DNA from 3 places in the Priestia sp. FSL W8-0524 genome. Region 2 is predicted to be linked to each of the others. Evidence: a T-box and tRNA genes for the amino acid it is inferred to sense, from the RefSeq annotation. Region 2 holds a T-box; the other regions hold tRNA genes.
The links. The T-box of region 2 lies ahead of thrS (threonine--tRNA ligase). A T-box ahead of a tRNA ligase gene usually reads a tRNA of that ligase, here a tRNA-Thr.

Region 1 (4,089 bases), 3.0 Mb from region 2:
CACCATTTAAAGAGTGCGTAATAGCTCACTGGTCGAGTGACTCTGCGCCGAAAATGTACCGGGGCTAAACGTATCACCGAAGCTGTGGATTGACATCTTTGATGTCAGTGGTAGGAGAGCGTTCTAAGTGCAGCGAAGTCAGACCGTAAGGACTGGTGGAGCGCTTAGAAGTGAGAATGCCGGTATGAGTAGCGAAAGACAAGTGAGAATCTTGTCCACCGAATGCCTAAGGTTTCCTGAGGAAGGCTCGTCCGCTCAGGGTTAGTCGGGACCTAAGCCGAGGCTGAAAAGCGTAGGCGATGGCCAACAGGTTGATATTCCTGTACCACCTCCCCGCCGTTTGAGTAATGGGGGGACGCAGTAGGATAGGGTAAGCGCGCTGCTGGATATGCGCGTTCAAGCAGTTAGGCTGATGAGTAGGCAAATCCGCTCATCATAAAGGCTGAGCTGTGATGACGAGGGAATTATAGTACCGAAGTTCCTGATTCCACACTGCCAAGAAAAGCCTCTAGCGAGGCGGGAGGTGCCCGTACCGCAAACCGACACAGGTAGGCGAGGAGAGAATCCTAAGGTGATCGAGAGAACTCTCGTTAAGGAACTCGGCAAAATGACCCCGTAACTTCGGGAGAAGGGGTGCTCTGGTAGGGTGTATAGCCCGAGAGAGCCGCAGTGAATAGGCCCAGGCGACTGTTTAGCAAAAACACAGGTCTCTGCGAAGCCGCAAGGCGAAGTATAGGGGCTGACGCCTGCCCGGTGCTGGAAGGTTAAGAGGAGGGGTTATCCTTTGGGAGAAGCTCTGAATCGAAGCCCCAGTAAACGGCGGCCGTAACTATAACGGTCCTAAGGTAGCGAAATTCCTTGTCGGGTAAGTTCCGACCCGCACGAAAGGCGTAACGATCTGGGCACTGTCTCAACGAGAGACTCGGTGAAATTATAGTACCTGTGAAGATGCAGGTTACCCGCGACAGGACGGAAAGACCCCGTGGAGCTTTACTGTAGCCTGATATTGAATTTTGGTACAGCTTGTACAGGATAGGTAGGAGCCTGAGAAGCCGGAGCGCTAGCTTCGGTGGAGGCGTCGGTGGGATACTACCCTGGCTGTATTGAAATTCTAACCCGCGGCCCTGATCGGGCCGGGAGACAGTGTCAGGTGGGCAGTTTGACTGGGGCGGTCGCCTCCTAAAATGTAACGGAGGCGCCCAAAGGTTCCCTCAGAATGGTTGGAAATCATTCGTAGAGTGTAAAGGCACAAGGGAGCTTGACTGCGAGACCTACAAGTCGAGCAGGGACGAAAGTCGGGCTTAGTGATCCGGTGGTTCCGCATGGAAGGGCCATCGCTCAACGGATAAAAGCTACCCCGGGGATAACAGGCTTATCTCCCCCAAGAGTCCACATCGACGGGGAGGTTTGGCACCTCGATGTCGGCTCATCGCATCCTGGGGCTGTAGTCGGTCCCAAGGGTTGGGCTGTTCGCCCATTAAAGCGGTACGCGAGCTGGGTTCAGAACGTCGTGAGACAGTTCGGTCCCTATCCGTCGTGGGCGTAGGAAATTTGAGAGGAGCTGTCCTTAGTACGAGAGGACCGGGATGGACACACCGCTGGTGTACCAGTTGTCTTGCCAAAGGCATCGCTGGGTAGCTATGTGTGGACGGGATAAGTGCTGAAAGCATCTAAGCATGAAGCCCCCCTCAAGATGAGATTTCCCATAGCGCAAGCTAGTAAGATCCCTGAAAGATGATCAGGTTGATAGGTCAGAGGTGGAAGCGTGGCGACATGTGTAGCTGACTGATACTAATCGATCGAGGACTTAACCAAACTTTAAAAGCGTAAGCTTTACTCAGCAACCTGTTACCTAGTTTTGAGAGAACAAAACTTTTTCAAAAAAGTCTTGCTTTCTTTATCAAATCATGTATAATATAATTTGTCTGGTGGCGATAGCGAAGAGGTCACACCCGTTCCCATACCGAACACGGAAGTTAAGCTCTTTAGCGCCGATGGTAGTTGGGACTTTGTCCCTGTGAGAGTAGGACGTTGCCAGGCTATTATTATTCCACAGTAGCTCAGTGGTAGAGCTATCGGCTGTTAACCGATCGGTCGTAGGTTCGAGTCCTACCTGTGGAGCCAACTGGCCCGTTGGTCAAGCGGTTAAGACACCGCCCTTTCACGGCGGTAACACGGGTTCGAATCCCGTACGGGTCACCATTTATTTTTATCTACATAATAGTGGAGGATTAGCTCAGCTGGGAGAGCACCTGCCTTACAAGCAGGGGGTCGGCGGTTCGATCCCGTCATCCTCCACCACCGTGCCGGTGTAGCTCAACTGGTAGAGCAACTGACTTGTAATCAGTAGGTTGGGGGTTCAAGTCCTCTTGCCGGCACCATTTATATCGGAGGGGTAGCGAAGTGGCTAAACGCGGCGGACTGTAAATCCGCTCCTTCGGGTTCGGCAGTTCGAATCTGCCCCCCTCCACCATTTTTATTGGGCTATCGCCAAGCGGTAAGGCAACGGATTTTGATTCCGTCATGCGTTGGTTCGAATCCAGCTAGCCCAGCCATAGAGAGCCATTAGCTCAGTTGGTAGAGCATCTGACTTTTAATCAGAGGGTCGAAGGTTCGAGTCCTTCATGGCTCATTTTAATAAGCGGAAGTAGTTCAGTGGTAGAACACCACCTTGCCAAGGTGGGGGTCGCGAGTTCGAACCTCGTCTTCCGCTCCATTTCTATATAAAAAAACATATTGGGGCCTTAGCTCAGCTGGGAGAGCGCCTGCCTTGCACGCAGGAGGTCAGCGGTTCGATCCCGCTAGGCTCCACCATACATATAAACGTACAACCTTTAAGCAATTTGCTTAAAGGTTTTTTTGTGTAGTTTCTACAAATTAGAATTGTATATATATTCAAAAAAGTGTCGAGTTGAGCCATCGCTCATTTAGCCGTTACAATAAGAGAGTAGCAACATTTGTGATGGGGGGACATATTATGAATAAGCTTTCAATTATTGGAGTACCAATGGATTTAGGTCAAACTCGCCGAGGGGTCGATATGGGGCCAAGTGCGATACGATATGCAGGTGTTATGGAACGCATCGAGAATATTGGATATAGTGTAGAAGATAAAGGGAATATTGAAATTGCCTTAGCTGAACGAGTACATAGTGATGAAAATACAAACTTAAAGAATTTAAAAGCTGTAGCGGATGCTAGCGAAAGACTTGCTCAGACCGTAAGTGATGTTATTACAAATAAAAGGTTTCCTTTAGTGCTAGGGGGAGATCACAGCATCGCTATCGGAACACTAGCAGGAGTAAGTCGTCATTATAAAAATTTGGGCGTAATTTGGTATGATGCACACGGAGATTTAAATACAGCAGATACGTCTCCTTCCGGAAATATTCACGGTATGCCATTGGCGGCAAGTATAGGTATAGGAGACGAAGCATTGACTCGAATTGGTGGCTATGCCCCTAAAGTCAAGCCCGAGAATATTGTGATTATCGGAGCCCGTTCTTTAGATGAAGGAGAAAAAGAGCTAATAAAGGAAAAAGGAATTAAAGTGTATACGATGCATGAGATAGATCGAATGGGTATGACAAAAGTAATGGAAGAAACAATTTTATATTTGCGTGATAAAACAGATGGCGTTCATCTATCACTCGATTTAGATGGACTGGATCCACATGATGCACCTGGAGTAGGAACGCCAGTTATCGGTGGAATAAGCTACAGAGAAAGTCATTTAGCTATGGAGATGTTGGCAGAATCTCAGCTAATCACTTCTGCCGAGTTTGTGGAAGTGAATCCTATTTTAGATGAGCGGAATAAAACAGCTACCGTAGCTGTTGCATTAATGGGCTCACTTTTAGGAGAAAAATTAGTATAAAACATTATTGCCTACCAAAAGGTACATGAAACATATGTGAAGGTAAAAAAAAAGAAGCTCTTAGTTCAGATTCTAGAGCTTCTTTATATAGAGAAAAACTTTTCATATTCATTTAATAGACCATCTAGCTCTGAGCTTACTCTCACCACTGTTAGTGATGATAAAGGATTTTCTGCTGCAAGAGTGACCATGTTATTTCTACATTCTTCAAT
Region 2 (4,089 bases):
GTATAATGGGTACTTATAAACGAAATCAGCAGCTAAAAGCATACAAAAAATAAGGAATATCGTATTGAAACGCGTTATGAAAGACTTAGAGAAATCCTCTAAGTCTTTTTTTGTTTGGGTATAAAAAGACATGAACCGTACTCCGTTCTTCTAAAAAAAGTACTTTTTACATAGTTTATCAATACAGAACATTTGATAAACACGCGGAGGAGTAAACATGAAGGAGCAGCCTAATTTTTTGTTGATTATGGTGGACGAAGAACGATTTCCACCCGTATATGAAAGTAAAGAAGTAAAAAAGTGGCGAAAAAAACATTTAAAAGCACATGAATTTTTAAAACAGCATGGAATGGGGTTTACTCGTCACTACGTCGGTTCTACAGCCTGTTCACCGAGTCGAGCTACATTGTTTACAGGGCAGTACCCTTCCTTGCACGGAGTGACCCAAACGCAAGGTATCGCAAAGAAGTCACAAGATCCTGATATGTTTTGGCTGCAGCCTAATACCGTCCCAACGATGGGAGATTATTTTAAGCAGGCTGGGTATCAAACCTTTTATAAAGGAAAATGGCATATTTCTGATGAGAACATCTTAATTCCAGGAACACATAACGTTTTTTCTAGCTACCAGATGCAAACAGGAATACCGGATCCAGAAAAAGAGCGCCTCTATCAACGGGCTAATAAGCTTGAAAAGTTTGGTTTTTCAGGGTGGATTGGTCCAGAGCCGGAAGGGAGAAACCCGCACAATTCTGGTTCATCTGCGGCCATTGGAGTGAGTGGACGAGACGAAATATATGCAGAGGAAATCATAGAGCTTATTCAACGATTAGAATATCAAAAGACTGCGCAGCCTTGGCTCATAGTAGCTTCGTTTGTGAACCCGCATGACATTGCGCTGTTCGGAGCAATCACCAAACACCTTGCTATGTTTCAGTTTTCTATTGATGAGACAATTCCGAACATCGAGCCGCCACCTACTATTAGAGAATCTTTACAAACGAAGCCTAGCGCTCAAAGCAGCTATAAATACATCTACCCAAAAGCGCTGCAGCCGACGCCAAATTCTAGTTTCTACCGGCGCTTATATTATCAGCTTCAAAAAAATGTTGATAAACAAATTTTGAAAGTCCTTCGGACTATAGAACAATCTTCGTTCTATGACAATACCATTATTATTTTCACGTCGGATCACGGTGATTTGCTTGGGGCTCACGGAGGACTACATCAAAAATGGTACAACATGTATGAAGAGTCGATTCACGTGCCGCTTCTCATTCATAACAAGCATTTGTTTCCTAGTTATCAACGTACAGACTTGCTGACTAGTCATGTTGACTTGATCCCGACAATGCTTAGCTTGGCTAATATCGATGTTTCCGCTGTTCAAAAGCAATTGCAAAAAAGTCATACGGAAGTACATCCATTTGTTGGGCGAGACCTCTCAGGAACGTTGCGAGGAGAAACATCGCTCCATCAAGAAAAAGCACCGATTTTCTTTATGACGGATGATGACCCCACAAAAGGACTTCACCAAACAAATTTTTTAGGAGAAAGCTATCCGTCAGTCGTTCAGCCTAATCACATTCAAGCGGTCATTGTGGAGTTTCAATCAGCCGCAGGAAAGGAAATCTGGAAATACGCTCGATACCATGATAATCCGCAATTTCGGTCAGCACCTAACGAAAAAGATGAAGTCATCCACCGAGAGCAATATGAAAGTTACCCGGTAGATCTTACTAACCTTAAAGAAACATCGGTTCCGGATCAAATTGAAATGTACAATTTGACCAAGGATCCGTTAGAAACAGTAAATTTGGCTTACCCGTATTTTTCAACAAATGAAACAAGGAAAATTCAGCGGCAGCTTGATGTTATTCTTAAAGAACAACTCAGGAAAAAACGGATTTTTCCGCAAAGTGGAAGCATGTACCAGGGGCTTCCGTCTAAAGATAGATAAAAAATAGTTTCGACGAGTTCAAGCCTAATATTGGTGTAAGTAGAAAAAGGTATATTTAATATTTTAGTATATAAATAAAAAAACTGATGATACTCGTGCTATGTTACTTATTCTGATTTGAGCAGTACTGGATTTTAATTCGTTAATAATACTTAGATAAAGCAAATAAGTGCTTGTAATATCTTTCTTTTTTGCCTTTATTTTTACAAAATAAAGGTAAAAACAAAATAAAATGCAGGTGTTAATATTATAATAAAAAACTTTTTAAGCCCATATATTCCTAAGTAACTTTTCGGGAATTTAAGCATAAATTAATTCTATAATATTAAAAAATAAAAATTATTTCTTGACTTCTGTAAAATTTATACACTATAATCACTTTTAACAACTAACAAACATTATTTGGCAATGAAAAGGACATGAATTAGGTGCCGTTTTCTTCGCAGAGAATAGGGTCAGCGGCTGGGAGCCCTTAAGAAATCATCTAATTTACCACCTTAGAGCTATTGCAGGGAATGTGCATAACTGAAACTGCAATCGGTAAAACCGTTATCTTTTTTGAGCGTAAAATGCATACAGGTATTTTACGGAATTAGGGTGGTACCACGACCGCATTCGTCCCTTCACTAGGGATGAGTGCGGTTTTTTATGTAGAAAAAATGAATATACAAGCATTGAAAAGGACATGAATCATTTTTGGATTTTCTTTACAGAGAGTAGGGTCACTGGCTGAGAACCCTTAGAAAACGAAATGAATTTACCACCTTGGAGCTGCGGCGGGGAATGTGTATACACTGAAACTGCAACCGGTAAAACCGTTATCTTTTTAAGCGTAAAATGCATACAGGTATTTTACGGAATTAGGGTGGTACCACGGCCGCATTCGTCCCTTTACTAGGGATGAGTGCGGTTTTTTTGTTGAATAAAAACATATTGGAGGAATGAACATGTCAAAACAAATGGAAGCAGAAAAACGAAATCATCAAAAATTAGGTCAAGAACTGGAGCTGTTTATGTCGATGGAAGAAGCTCCTGGTATGCCGTTTTTCTTACCTAACGGAATGATTGTTCGAAATGAGTTAGAAAACTACTGGAAACAAAAGCATTACAAAGCAGGCTATCAAGAGATAAAAACTCCCATCATGATGAAACAGGAGCTATGGGAACAATCAGGGCATTGGGAACACTATCATGAAAATATGTATTTTTCAAATGTTGACAAACAAAACTATGCGATTAAACCGATGAATTGTCCGGGAGCCATTTTATTGTTTAACAGCAAGCGAAGAAGCTATCGAGAACTTCCGATTCGATACGCAGAACTTGGATTGGTTCACCGTCACGAGCTTTCGGGCTCTTTAAACGGACTGCTAAGAGTCCGGTCATTCACACAGGACGATGCGCATTTATTCGTAGAACTTAATCAGATTGAAGCTGAGATTAGCCGCATTCTAGCGTTTATCCATGACTTTTATTCACATTTTGGCTTTGATTACAAAGTGGAACTATCCACACGTCCTGAAAAATTTATGGGAGATATTGAAACATGGAATCAAGCGGAAAAGTCGCTTCAATCTGTGCTAAATGAAAAAGGATTAGACTACCAGGTGAATGAAGGAGACGGGGCTTTTTACGGGCCGAAAATCGATTTTCATATTTTAGACTCCTTAGGCCGCAGCTGGCAGTGCGGAACAGTTCAGCTTGATTTCTTAATGCCAGAGAAGTTTGACTGTATGTATATTGGAGAAGACAATAAACCGCATCGTCCTGTAATGATTCACCGCGCTATATACGGTTCCGTTGAACGTTTTATGGCCATCTTGATTGAACATTATGAAGGTCAATTTCCTCTTTGGTTAGCTCCAGTTCAATTTAAGCTTTTGCCTATTGCACCGCCGCATGTGGAATATGCGTACAAGGTGAAACACGAGCTGGAGTCACAAGGGTATCGTGTTGAAGTGGATGATCGTATTGAAAAAATAGGTCTGAAAATTAGAGAAGCCGAAATGCTCAAAGTTCCTTATATGGCCGTAATAGGAGATAAAGAAGTAGAAAATAAATCGCTTGCTATTCGAAAGCACGGGAAGAAAAACATTGGAACAGTAAGTGTTGAAGAGGCAGCTGTACAC
Region 3 (4,089 bases), 2.0 Mb from region 2:
TTTCAAAAGATGCCCTAGGAGCTTTCGGAAGCCCTTATGTGGATTCTAACCGAGCGTACGTAACTGAAAAGACAACACAAGCTGTACAATTCATCTATTTAAAACCTTCACTTTCAGAAGAACAGGCTTATAAACTAACTAAATCCTTAAGTGACATGTTCATTCAAATTCACGGCGGCGAAGCAACCTATCAAGTCATTAACTGATGTACGTAAATATAGCGTCTATCTTTTCAAGATAGACGCTATATTTACGCTAAAAATAAAAAACGCAACATCTCAGCTTTGAAAGCGAGACACTGCGTTGTGATAACAATATGTATGGAGCGGGTGATGAGAATCGAACTCACGACATCAGCTTGGAAGGCTGAGGTTTTACCACTAAACTACACCCGCAAATATTATCAAAATTTGTCGACCAATAAGTAAAAATAAAAACAGGAATCATCCTGTCAAGTAAAGCTAAAGTACCGATGGTCGGGGTCGAACCGACACTCCCGAAGGAACACGATTTTGAGTCGTGCGCGTCTGCCAATTCCGCCACATCGGCAAAATAAAAAAGGCAAGTTAAAATTATAAATGGTGCCGAGGGCCGGACTTGAACCGGCACGGTAGTCACCTACCGCAGGATTTTAAGTCCTGTGTGTCTGCCAATTCCACCACCCCGGCAGCTTGTAAATAAATGGAGGCGGCAACCGGATTTGAACCGGTGATAAAGGTTTTGCAGACCTCTGCCTTACCACTTGGCTATGCCGCCATTTACTCAAGACTAAATAACTTTATTAAAATTAAATTGGAGCGGAAGACGAGGTTCGAACTCGCGACCCCCACCTTGGCAAGGTGGTGTTCTACCACTGAACTACTTCCGCAAATATGGCTGGGCTAGCTGGATTCGAACCAACGCATGACGGAATCAAAATCCGTTGCCTTACCGCTTGGCGATAGCCCAATATTGGAATATGCATATCGTTTATAAATGGGGCGACTGATGGGAATCGAACCCACGAATGCCGGAACCACAATCCGGTGCGTTAACCACTTCGCCACAATCGCCACGTATATATGCAATGTTAATTTTATAATTGGCAGGGGCAGTAGGAATCGAACCCACACTGACGGTTTTGGAGACCGTAGTTCTACCTTTAAACTATGCCCCTGTAAATGGTGGAGGGGGGCAGATTCGAACTGCCGAACCCGAAGGAGCGGATTTACAGTCCGCCGCGTTTAGCCACTTCGCTACCCCTCCACAATAACTGTGGTGCCGGCAAGAGGACTTGAACCCCCAACCTACTGATTACAAGTCAGTTGCTCTACCAGTTGAGCTACACCGGCATTTTAAAAACAAATGTTTTTAAAATGGTGGCTCGGGACGGAATCGAACCGCCGACACAAGGATTTTCAGTCCTTTGCTCTACCAACTGAGCTACCGAGCCTTATTAAATTCAAAATGGCGGTCCCGACGGGAATCGAACCCGCGATCTCCTGCGTGACAGGCAGGCATGTTAACCGCTACACCACGGGACCACTTGGTTGCGGGGACAGGATTTGAACCTGCGACCTTCGGGTTATGAGCCCGACGAGCTACCGAACTGCTCCACCCCGCGATGATAATATATGGTGGAGGATGACGGGATCGAACCGCCGACCCCCTGCTTGTAAGGCAGGTGCTCTCCCAGCTGAGCTAATCCTCCACTATTATGTAGATAAAAATAAATGGTGACCCGTACGGGATTCGAACCCGTGTTACCGCCGTGAAAGGGCGGTGTCTTAACCGCTTGACCAACGGGCCACTGTGCTAATTAAATAAAAATGGCGGAGAGCAAGGGATTTGAACCCTTGAGACAGCGTTAACCGCCTACACGATTTCCAATCGTGCTCCTTCGGCCACTCGGACAGCTCTCCAAATGGCTCCACAGGTAGGACTCGAACCTACGACCGATCGGTTAACAGCCGATAGCTCTACCACTGAGCTACTGTGGAATAATAACAGCCTGGCAACGTCCTACTCTCACAGGGACAAAGTCCCAACTACCATTGGCGCTAAAGAGCTTAACTTCCGTGTTCGGTATGGGAACGGGTGTGACCTCTTCGCTATCGCCACCAGACATATTATATTATACATGATTTAAAAAAGAAAGCAAGACTTTTTTTGAAAAAGTTTTGTTCTTTCAAAACTAGATAACAGGTTGCTGAGTAAAGCTTACGCTTTTAAAAGTTTGGTTAAGTCCTCGATCGATTAGTATCAGTCAGCTACACATGTCGCCACGCTTCCACCTCTGACCTATCAACCTGATCATCTTTCAGGGATCTTACTAGCTTGCGCTATGGGAAATCTCATCTTGAGGGGGGCTTCATGCTTAGATGCTTTCAGCACTTATCCCGTCCACACATAGCTACCCAGCGATGCCTTTGGCAAGACAACTGGTACACCAGCGGTGTGTCCATCCCGGTCCTCTCGTACTAAGGACAGCTCCTCTCAAATTTCCTACGCCCACGACGGATAGGGACCGAACTGTCTCACGACGTTCTGAACCCAGCTCGCGTACCGCTTTAATGGGCGAACAGCCCAACCCTTGGGACCGACTACAGCCCCAGGATGCGATGAGCCGACATCGAGGTGCCAAACCTCCCCGTCGATGTGGACTCTTGGGGGAGATAAGCCTGTTATCCCCGGGGTAGCTTTTATCCGTTGAGCGATGGCCCTTCCATGCGGAACCACCGGATCACTAAGCCCGACTTTCGTCCCTGCTCGACTTGTAGGTCTCGCAGTCAAGCTCCCTTGTGCCTTTACACTCTACGAATGATTTCCAACCATTCTGAGGGAACCTTTGGGCGCCTCCGTTACATTTTAGGAGGCGACCGCCCCAGTCAAACTGCCCACCTGACACTGTCTCCCGGCCCGATCAGGGCCGCGGGTTAGAATTTCAATACAGCCAGGGTAGTATCCCACCGACGCCTCCACCGAAGCTAGCGCTCCGGCTTCTCAGGCTCCTACCTATCCTGTACAAGCTGTACCAAAATTCAATATCAGGCTACAGTAAAGCTCCACGGGGTCTTTCCGTCCTGTCGCGGGTAACCTGCATCTTCACAGGTACTATAATTTCACCGAGTCTCTCGTTGAGACAGTGCCCAGATCGTTACGCCTTTCGTGCGGGTCGGAACTTACCCGACAAGGAATTTCGCTACCTTAGGACCGTTATAGTTACGGCCGCCGTTTACTGGGGCTTCGATTCAGAGCTTCTCCCAAAGGATAACCCCTCCTCTTAACCTTCCAGCACCGGGCAGGCGTCAGCCCCTATACTTCGCCTTGCGGCTTCGCAGAGACCTGTGTTTTTGCTAAACAGTCGCCTGGGCCTATTCACTGCGGCTCTCTCGGGCTATACACCCTACCAGAGCACCCCTTCTCCCGAAGTTACGGGGTCATTTTGCCGAGTTCCTTAACGAGAGTTCTCTCGATCACCTTAGGATTCTCTCCTCGCCTACCTGTGTCGGTTTGCGGTACGGGCACCTCCCGCCTCGCTAGAGGCTTTTCTTGGCAGTGTGGAATCAGGAACTTCGGTACTATAATTCCCTCGTCATCACAGCTCAGCCTTTATGATGAGCGGATTTGCCTACTCATCAGCCTAACTGCTTGAACGCGCATATCCAGCAGCGCGCTTACCCTATCCTACTGCGTCCCCCCATTACTCAAACGGCGGGGAGGTGGTACAGGAATATCAACCTGTTGGCCATCGCCTACGCTTTTCAGCCTCGGCTTAGGTCCCGACTAACCCTGAGCGGACGAGCCTTCCTCAGGAAACCTTAGGCATTCGGTGGACAAGATTCTCACTTGTCTTTCGCTACTCATACCGGCATTCTCACTTCTAAGCGCTCCACCAGTCCTTACGGTCTGACTTCGCTGCACTTAGAACGCTCTCCTACCACTGACATCAAAGATGTCAATCCACAGCTTCGGTGATACGTTTAGCCCCGGTACATTTTCGGCGCAGAGTCACTCGACCAGTGAGCTATTACGCACTCTTTAAATGGTGGCTGCTTCTAAGCCAACATCCTGGTTGTCTAAGCAACTCCACATCCTTTTCCACTTAAC

Region 1: it has a tRNA-Thr gene. The T-box ahead of thrS (threonine--tRNA ligase) is inferred to sense a tRNA for this amino acid. The anticodon was not compared.
Region 3: it has a tRNA-Thr gene. The T-box ahead of thrS (threonine--tRNA ligase) is inferred to sense a tRNA for this amino acid. The anticodon was not compared.

What each region holds. Positions count from the first base shown of each region.
Region 1 is NZ_JBBOUG010000001.1:5,088,044-5,092,132, forward strand. It holds rRNA gene NST66_RS26625 (23S ribosomal RNA) at 1-1,815, shown strand, start outside; rRNA gene rrf (5S ribosomal RNA) at 1,925-2,040, shown strand; tRNA gene NST66_RS26635 (tRNA-Asn) at 2,050-2,124, shown strand; tRNA gene NST66_RS26640 (tRNA-Glu) at 2,128-2,202, shown strand; tRNA gene NST66_RS26645 (tRNA-Val) at 2,226-2,301, shown strand; tRNA gene NST66_RS26650 (tRNA-Thr) at 2,306-2,381, shown strand; tRNA gene NST66_RS26655 (tRNA-Tyr) at 2,390-2,473, shown strand; tRNA gene NST66_RS26660 (tRNA-Gln) at 2,481-2,555, shown strand; tRNA gene NST66_RS26665 (tRNA-Lys) at 2,560-2,632, shown strand; tRNA gene NST66_RS26670 (tRNA-Gly) at 2,642-2,716, shown strand; tRNA gene NST66_RS26675 (tRNA-Ala) at 2,739-2,814, shown strand; gene rocF (arginase) at 2,978-3,877, shown strand; gene NST66_RS26685 (aspartyl-phosphate phosphatase Spo0E family protein) at 3,961-4,089, opposite strand, start outside.
Region 2 is NZ_JBBOUG010000001.1:2,100,765-2,104,853, forward strand. It holds gene NST66_RS10530 (hypothetical protein) at 1-53, shown strand, start outside; gene NST66_RS10535 (sulfatase-like hydrolase/transferase) at 218-1,960, shown strand; T-box leader at 2,360-2,586, shown strand; T-box leader at 2,626-2,854, shown strand; gene thrS (threonine--tRNA ligase) at 2,908-4,089, shown strand, end outside.
Region 3 is NZ_JBBOUG010000001.1:131,375-135,463, reverse strand. It holds gene NST66_RS00730 (B3/B4 domain-containing protein) at 1-206, shown strand, start outside; tRNA gene NST66_RS00725 (tRNA-Gly) at 322-395, opposite strand; tRNA gene NST66_RS00720 (tRNA-Leu) at 468-549, opposite strand; tRNA gene NST66_RS00715 (tRNA-Leu) at 580-668, opposite strand; tRNA gene NST66_RS00710 (tRNA-Cys) at 683-756, opposite strand; tRNA gene NST66_RS00705 (tRNA-Gly) at 794-868, opposite strand; tRNA gene NST66_RS00700 (tRNA-Gln) at 874-948, opposite strand; tRNA gene NST66_RS00695 (tRNA-His) at 977-1,052, opposite strand; tRNA gene NST66_RS00690 (tRNA-Trp) at 1,083-1,156, opposite strand; tRNA gene NST66_RS00685 (tRNA-Tyr) at 1,162-1,245, opposite strand; tRNA gene NST66_RS00680 (tRNA-Thr) at 1,256-1,331, opposite strand; tRNA gene NST66_RS00675 (tRNA-Phe) at 1,357-1,432, opposite strand; tRNA gene NST66_RS00670 (tRNA-Asp) at 1,448-1,523, opposite strand; tRNA gene NST66_RS00665 (tRNA-Met) at 1,527-1,603, opposite strand; tRNA gene NST66_RS00660 (tRNA-Val) at 1,615-1,690, opposite strand; tRNA gene NST66_RS00655 (tRNA-Glu) at 1,714-1,788, opposite strand; tRNA gene NST66_RS00650 (tRNA-Ser) at 1,810-1,901, opposite strand; tRNA gene NST66_RS00645 (tRNA-Asn) at 1,905-1,979, opposite strand; rRNA gene rrf (5S ribosomal RNA) at 1,989-2,104, opposite strand; rRNA gene NST66_RS00635 (23S ribosomal RNA) at 2,216-4,089, opposite strand, start outside.